2 regions of the Actinoallomurus sp. NPDC050550 genome follow, and region 1 is predicted to be linked to the other one. Evidence: riboswitches for the same ligand, from Rfam matches in the RefSeq annotation. Region 1 holds a riboswitch; the other holds the start of a gene.
The links. A riboswitch is a leader RNA that binds a small molecule or an ion and turns the genes downstream of it on or off. The one in region 1 is predicted to bind cobalamin.
Positions count from the first base shown of each region.

Region 2: it holds a riboswitch for cobalamin, as region 1 does, so the genes downstream of both, cobN (cobaltochelatase subunit CobN) here and AB0I04_RS38150 (CbtB domain-containing protein) in region 1, are expected to answer to the same signal.

Region 1 is NZ_JBFAJC010000039.1:24,935-28,723, forward strand. Features, by position in the region: gene AB0I04_RS38140 (glycosyltransferase family 4 protein) at 1-1,063, shown strand, start outside; gene AB0I04_RS38145 (histidine phosphatase family protein) at 1,058-1,624, opposite strand; cobalamin riboswitch at 1,654-1,785, shown strand; gene AB0I04_RS38150 (CbtB domain-containing protein) at 1,825-2,043, shown strand; gene AB0I04_RS38155 (CbtA family protein) at 2,079-2,936, shown strand; cobalamin riboswitch at 3,061-3,277, shown strand; gene AB0I04_RS38160 (ribonucleoside-diphosphate reductase subunit alpha) at 3,376-3,789, shown strand, end outside.
Region 2 is NZ_JBFAJC010000008.1:213,071-216,859, forward strand. Features, by position in the region: gene AB0I04_RS14325 (helix-turn-helix domain-containing protein) at 1-840, opposite strand, end outside; cobalamin riboswitch at 1,170-1,292, shown strand; gene cobN (cobaltochelatase subunit CobN) at 1,354-3,789, shown strand, end outside.

The DNA.
Region 1 (3,789 bases):
CATCACCTTGCATCGGCGGCGGGATGACCCGTTCTTTCCGATCGACGACCGCATCAGCGTCCGCACGCTGATCGACCTGCGTAAAGGCGTACGTCCCGGTCGGTTCGCGGCGAGACTGAGCCGGCACAACAGCCGGCTGGTGCCCCGCGGCGAGAGGCTCTGGTCAGAGGTCACATTGCGCGGCGACTACGAGATGTGGCGGGCCCTGCGCGGGCTGGACACCGATGTGCTGATCACCACTCGCCCGGCCTTCAACCTGCTGGCCGCCCGCTTCGCCCCGCGCGACGTCGTCGTGGTCGGCCAAGAACACCTGCATCTGGACGCGCACCGCCCAGGCCTGCGGGAGCACATGAGCCGCTGGTACCCACGCCTGGACGCCCTGGTGACCCTCACCGAGGCCGACCGGCGCGCCTACGCCGACTTCCTCGCCGACGCGCCCACACGCCTGCAGGCCATCTCCAACGCGCTGCCCGCGGGCACCAAACCGACCTCCGGCCTGGACGCCCCGGTGATCGCCGCGGCCGGTCGCATGGCCAAGGTCAAGCACTACGAACGGCTCATCACGGCCTTCGCCAAAGTCAGCACCACCCATCCCGACTGGACGCTGCGCCTGTACGGGAGCGGACCCGAACTCGGCGAACTGCGCGCCGTCGCCGCGCAGCACGACCTGGGCGACAACATCGCGTTCATGGGCCGTACCAGCGACATCTACGCCGCCTTCGCAGAGGCATCCGTTCTCGCGCTGTCCTCATCCTTCGAAGGCTTCGGCATGACCATCATCGAGGCCTTCGCCTGCGGCGTCCCGGCCGTCAGCTTCGACTGCCCACAAGGCCCCCGCGAGATCATCACCCATGGCCGCGACGGACTCCTCGTACCACCCGCTGACACCGACGCACTGGCCGACGCCCTCGGCGAACTCATCGACGACCCCGCCAAGCGTCGTGCCATGGGCGCGGCCGCCCACCAGGCCGCCGCCCGCTACGACGTCACCACCATCGCCGGGCAATGGGAGAACCTGCTCGCCGAACTCCTCGCCGGCCGCGCGGGCGCACGCCGCTCATAGTGCGTGACCGGTCTCGCGTAGCTGCCAGCGTCCGCCGTGGCGTGTCAGCCAGGTCTGGGACAGGGGGGTCACATCGAGGCGCCAGAAGCATTCGGGTGGGGCGCCCAGCGTGTGGAGGACGGCGGCGCGGATGATCGCGGGGTGGGTGACGGCCACGACCCTGGTGGCGTCGGTGGGGAGTTCGGTCAACCACTGCGCGACCCGGGCGATCAGCGCGGACAGCGACTCGCCGTCGTGCGGGGCCGCGTGGGGGTCGGTCAGCCATGCGTACAGGTCGGCGGGGTGGTCCGCCTCCACTTCGGTGAGGCTCCTGCCTCGCCAGGTGCCCGCGTTCAGGTCGGCCAGGACGGGCGCGGTCGCCGCGTCGAGGCCGAGCGCGTCGGCGGTCTGACGGCAGCGTTCCTCGGGTCCGCAGTAGGCCGCCGTGACACGGCGCAACGTTACCGCGGCGGCCGTGGCCGCTTCGGCGCCGTGCGTGTCGAGGGGTTCGTCGTCGGGGAATCGGGCCTCGCGGGTGGCGCGGGTGGCCGCGTGCGCGATGAGCGCGAGCCGAACGGTCATGGGCTGGTGACCTCCTGCGACGTTGACGGTGCCGAATTCTCGCCGTACGATCCGGACGAACGTGATGGTAAGAGGAAGCCGGTGCAAATCCGGCACGGTCGCGCCACTGTGTTCCGGCCTTGAGTCGGAGAGTCAGACCCTCGGCCATCGAGGCGCTCCACCCGTGACAGGGACGCTGGATCCCTAGAGGAGGCTGTGACATGACGACCCCCACCACGCTGCCCGCTCCCCGTACGACCCCAGTGGTGGTGTCCGGTACTCGGGCCGCACTGTGGCTGTTCGGCACCGTGCTGTTCGGCCTGGCCGTGTACTACTTCATCGGCGTCGACCAGGGCGCGACCTCGGTCTTCGGCAACAACATGGCCATTCACGAGTTCGTTCACGACGCCCGGCACCTCCTCGGATTCCCCTGCCACTGATCCGGCCCGCGACACCACAATTCAAGGAGTACGCCGTGGAACGGCGATTCATCCTGCGTGGGCTGCTCGTGGGCGCGATCGGCGGAATCCTCGCGTTCGTCTTCGCACGGATCTTCGCCGAGCCGCAGATTCAGGCGGCCGTCGACTACGAGAGCGGCCGGGACGCCGCTCAGGCGATGCTCGACAAGGCGGCGGGCATCACGCCCGAGGCCGCCCACCCGGACATTTTCAGTCGCACCATCCAGGCGAACGTCGGCATCGGCGTCGGCGTCATCCTGTTCGGTGCCGCGATGGGCGGTCTGTACGCGGTGGCCTACATCCTGGCCTGCGGCCGCACGGGGAACCTGCGGCCGCGGACGCTGGCGCTGCTGGTCGCCCTCGGCGGGTTCCTGGGGTTCTACCTGATCCCCTTCGCCAAGTATCCGGCCGACCCGCCCGCGATCGGTCACCACGAGACCATCCGCGACCGAGGCGGCCTGTTCCTGCTGATGGTCGGGTTCGCCATCGCGTTCCTGATCCTGGCGGTCTGGCTCGGCCAGAAGCTCAAGCCCCGCTTCGGGAACTGGAACGCGACGCTGCTGGCCGGGCTGGCCTGCGTTGCGGCGCTCGGTGTCGTGATGTTCGTGCTTCCCTCGTTCGGGCATCTGTCGGCGAACGTCCACGAGTACGGCCGGCACGCGACGGAGACACCGTTGCCGCTGAAGAACCAGCAGGGGCAGATCGTCTATCCGGGGTTCCCGGCGGACGTGCTGTTCTCCTTCCGCCTGTACTCGGTGGCCGCGCAGGCGATCATGTGGGCGGCGATCGGCCTGTGCTTCGCGCCGATGGCCGAACGGCTGCTCGCCCGTACGGCCGAAGGCCCCCGGACCGCGCAGGCACCGGTCACGGCGTAGGCCACACCTCCTGAAGGCCCTCGGCGGATCACCGCCGGGGGCCGTTCGGCATGCCCGCGCTGCGCTGCTCCTTACCCGACACACCCAATATCTGGTGGTGATGCGTTTCAATCGCCACTACATGTATGGTTCTCGTGTTGCTGGTTCACCTGTGCATCATGTGGCGGGTGTCGTAAGAGGGAACCCGGTGAGAGGCCGGGACTGCCCCGCAGCGGTGAGTGGGAACGACCGCCGTCAACAGCACTGGGCTCGATCGGGCCCGGGAAGCGACGGCCAGTAGGACGCGCCTGAAGGCGTGCTGCCCGCGAGTCCGAAGACCTGCCAGCGACCCGTGCGCGGGAGCGCGCGGTCGTCCAGGCCTCGTGGGAGGGCCGGCGGCGGAGCCTTGTCGTCCGTGCGCGTCTTCTCGCGAGGGTGAAGCCCACGAGGAGAGAGCACCGTGACACAACAGCTCATCGCGCCCCCCACGGCCCCCGAGGCCACGCTCGCGGCAGAGATCGAGCGCGTCTGCGCCGGATTGCCGGAGGCCGATCCGCTGCTCATCACCGGAGCCGGTGATCTGGCCGAGGCCGTACGGCGGGCCGCTGCGCTGGTCGTCACCGACCCGGTCTACTCGACGGTGGCGGCCCGGCTGCTCGCCCGGTCGATCGCGGAGGAGACCGGGCCGGTGACGTTCACCGAGTCCGTCGCGGCGGCCCATGGGCAGGGGCTGCTCAACGAGCAGACCGCAGGATTCGTCGCCCGTAGCGCGGCGGCGCTGGACGCGCTGGTCGACCATGACGCCGACGACCGGTTCACCTACTTCGGGCTGCGAACCATCTATGACCGGTACCTGCTGCGGCATCCGACGAGG
Region 2 (3,789 bases), on a different contig from region 1:
TTCCCCTGGAGCGTCCTCGTCGCCTTGGACGAATGGGAGCTCCTCCTCGGCCAGCCACGCCGACGGGGGACACCCGGCCAGGTCGTTCCAGTCGCGGGCCAGGTGCGCCTGGTCGTAGTAACCGCAGGCGGCCGCGACGTCCGCCAGGGGCGGCCGGCCGGGCCGCTGGAGCAGCTGTTTGGACCGCTCGAACCGCATCACGCGGGCGGCCTCCTTGGGCCGCAGGCCGTACTCCGCGGCGAACCGCTCGCCCAGGTGCCGCCGGCTCCAGCCCACCTCGCGTGCCAGGTCGGCGATCCGTACGGTGCCGTCGGTCTCGGCGAGCCGCCGCCAGGCGTACGCGATTTCGGGCGCCGGTCCCGGCAGCCGGCCGATGCCGCGCGACAGCACGTCCTCGACCACGGCGAATCGCGCCCGCCAGGTGCCGGCCTCGGTCAGGCGTTCGACCAGCTCGGCGGCCCGCGGGCCGATCAGGTCGTCGAGGGACAGGACGGCCCCGCCGATCGCGCCGGCGGGCAGCCCGAACAGGGAGCGCGCCCCCTCTGGCGTGAGGTCGAGCTGGATTCCGGCCAGGTCACCGTCGTGCGCGATGGTCACCGGCCAGGTGTGCATGCCTCCCACGAGGGCCATGAAGGCCGTCGGCGTCCGGTCCGCGCCGACGAGCGTACGGGTCGGTGCGTCCAGGCCGAGGATCACGGTCAGGTGCCGAGACGGGAGCCCCCGATGCGTCCCCGGGGCGAAGCCCTCGTACCGGTAACCGACGCAGCGCGCCACCGACGGTGCGAGCCGCACCGACGGCCGCACCCGGGCCGTCTGTTCGACGGTAGCGCCACTTCCCATGGCCTCCACGGTAACCGGCGGACAGCGGAAACGGCGGCGCTCGCCACCGATACCGGACTGGGCCACGCCGCACCGACCTGGATCGCCGCGCCGGACCTCGCCGTGGCCGTCGCCTCCGGCACCCTCGACCGCCGCGACCGTCCGTCCCGCGAAGTAGTCAGGCATTGTGCTGTTCCCATGGCCGACGCTCACGTCCGGTAGGGCGCGGCGTACACCTCGCTGTCGGCTCGGAGGACGATCTGGCGAGAGTTTCATCCAAGGGATGGGGTGACCTGCGGCGGTGCGGGGCGAGGGTGGGCCTCGTAGACTGGGCGCGCGACGGCGAAGGGAAGGAACCCGGTGTGAATCCGGGGCTGTCCCGCAACTGTGACCGGGTAGCGAACCCGCGTGTACGGCCACGGCGATCAGCTGGAAGGCCGCGGGGGAGCGGTGACCTGGGAGTCAGGAGACTTCCCGCCGTCGGCGACCTTTCACCCGAGCCGGGGCGAGGACCCCCGAGGGAAGGAACGACGCGTGCGTGTCCTGCTGCTCTCAACGGCCGATACCGAACTCCTGTCGGCCCGCTCCGCGAACGCCGGATATGTGACCGGCAACCCGTCCCGGCTGGACGTCGCCGACCTTGACGGGCTCTGCGAGGGCGCCGACGTCGTGGTCGTCCGGCTGCTCGGGGGGCTGAAGACCTGGCAGGAGGGCGTGGAGGATCTGCGCCGCCGGGGCCTGCCGCTGATCGCGCTGGGCGGGGAGGCCGCTCCGGACGCCGAGCTGATGGCGCTGTCGACGGTGCCCGCCGGCGTCGCCGCGGAGGCGCTGGACTACCTGCGCGAGGGCGGCGTGGACAACCTGCGGGAGCTGGCCCGCTTCCTGTCCGACACCGTGCTGCTCACGGGTGAGGGCTTCGAGCCGCCGCGGCGGATGCCGGCGTACGGCGTGCACCAGACCGGGGTCGAGCCGAAGGACGGCCGGCCGACCGTCGGCGTCGTCTTCTACCGGGCGCACGAGCTGTCCGGCAACACCGCCTTCGTGGACACGCTGTGCGAGCGGATCGAGGAGCTGGGCGCGAACGCGCTGCCCGTCTTCTGCGGCTCGCTGCGCTCCGCCGACGAAGAGCTCCTAACACTGCTGGGCCGGGCGGACGCTCTTGTCGTCACCGTGCTCGCCGCCGGCGGGGCGGTGGCCGCGGACGCGTCGGCGGGCGGCGACGAGGACGCGTGGGACGCCGGGGCGCTGGCCGCCCTGGACGTCCCCGTCATCCAGGGGCTGTGCCTGACGACGTCCCGTGCCACCTGGGAGGCGTCGGACGCGGCGCTGTCCCCGATGGACGCCGCGATGCAGGTCGCGATCCCCGAGTTCGACGGCAGGCTGATCTCGGTGCCGTTCTCCTTCAAGGAGGAGGGACCGGACGGCATCCCCGTGTACGCCGCCGACCCGGAGCGGGCCGCGCGCGTCGCCGGGATCGCCGTCCGCCAGGCACGCCTCGGGCACACGCCGGTCGCCGAGCGCAGGCTCGCGATCGTGCTGTCGTCGTACCCGACCAAGCACGCCCGCGTCGGCAACGCCGTCGGCCTGGACACGCCCGTCTCGGCGGTCCGCCTGCTCGCGGCGCTGCGGGAGGCCGGCTATGACGTCGGCGACCATCCCACCGACGGGGACACGCTGATCCACTCGCTGATCGCGGCGGGCGGCCACGACGTCGAGTGGCTGACCGAGGAGCAGCTGCGCGCCGCGCCCGCCCGGGTGCCGCTGAAGGACTACGAGCGCTGGTTCACCGCGCTGCCGGAGTCGCTGCGCGAGGGCATGCGCGAACACTGGGGCGAGCCGCCGGGCGAGCTGTACACCGACGACGACGAGATCGCGCTGGCGTCGCTGCAATTCGGGAACGTCGTGCTCATGATCCAGCCGCCGCGCGGGTTCGGGGAGAACCCGGTGGCGATCTACCACGACCCCGATCTGCCGCCGTCGCACCACTACCTGGCGGCGTACCGCTGGCTGGACGAGGTGTTCGGCGCCGACTCGGTGATCCACCTCGGCAAGCACGGCACGCTCGAGTGGCTACCCGGCAAGGGCCTCGGGCTGTCGGCCGAGTGCGCTCCGGACGCGGTCCTCGGCGACCTGCCGCTCGTCTACCCGTTCATCGTCAACGACCCGGGCGAGGGCACCCAGGCGAAACGGCGCGGCCACGCCGTGGTCGTCGACCATCTGGTGCCGCCGATGGCGCGCGCCGACACGTACGGGGACCTGGCCAGGCTCGAACAGCTCCTCGACGAGTACGCCACCGTCCAGGCGATGGACCCGGCGAAGCTGCCCACCGTGCGCGCCCAGATCTGGACGCTGGTCAAGGCCGCCGAGCTCCACCACGACCTGCACGTCAGCGACGAGCCGGGCGAGGGCGACTTCGACGACTTCGTCCTGCACATCGACGGCTACCTCTGCGAGATCAAGGACGTTCAGATCCGCGACGGCCTGCACATCCTCGGCCAGGCTCCGGAGGCGGAACAGCGCGTCAACCTGGTGCTGGCCGTCCTCCGCGCCGCGCAGGTGTGGGCGGGCCGGGCGGGCGCGCTGCCGGGCCTGCGCGCCGCGATCGCGCAGGCCTACGGGCTGGACGAGCGCGAACTGCTCGCCGAACCGGGCGCGCGGGTGGAGGCCACGGAGCTCGCCGAGCTCGTGGACGGTCCCGCGCGGACCGCCTCCGACGTGGTCGACCTCCTCGAGGCGGTGGCGCGCCGACTCGTCGTCGGCATGGAGACGCTCGGCTGGGACGCCTCCCGGGCGGCCGCCGTCTGCGCCGAGGTGCTCGGCGGCGAGGTTCCCGACGTCGTACGCCTGCTGGAGTTCGGCGCGCGAGAGGTCGTGCCGCGCCTGGACGCCACCTCGCGGGAGATCGACGCGGTCCTGCACGCGCTCGACGGCGGCTACGTGCCCGCCGGTCCGTCCGGCTCGCCCACGCGC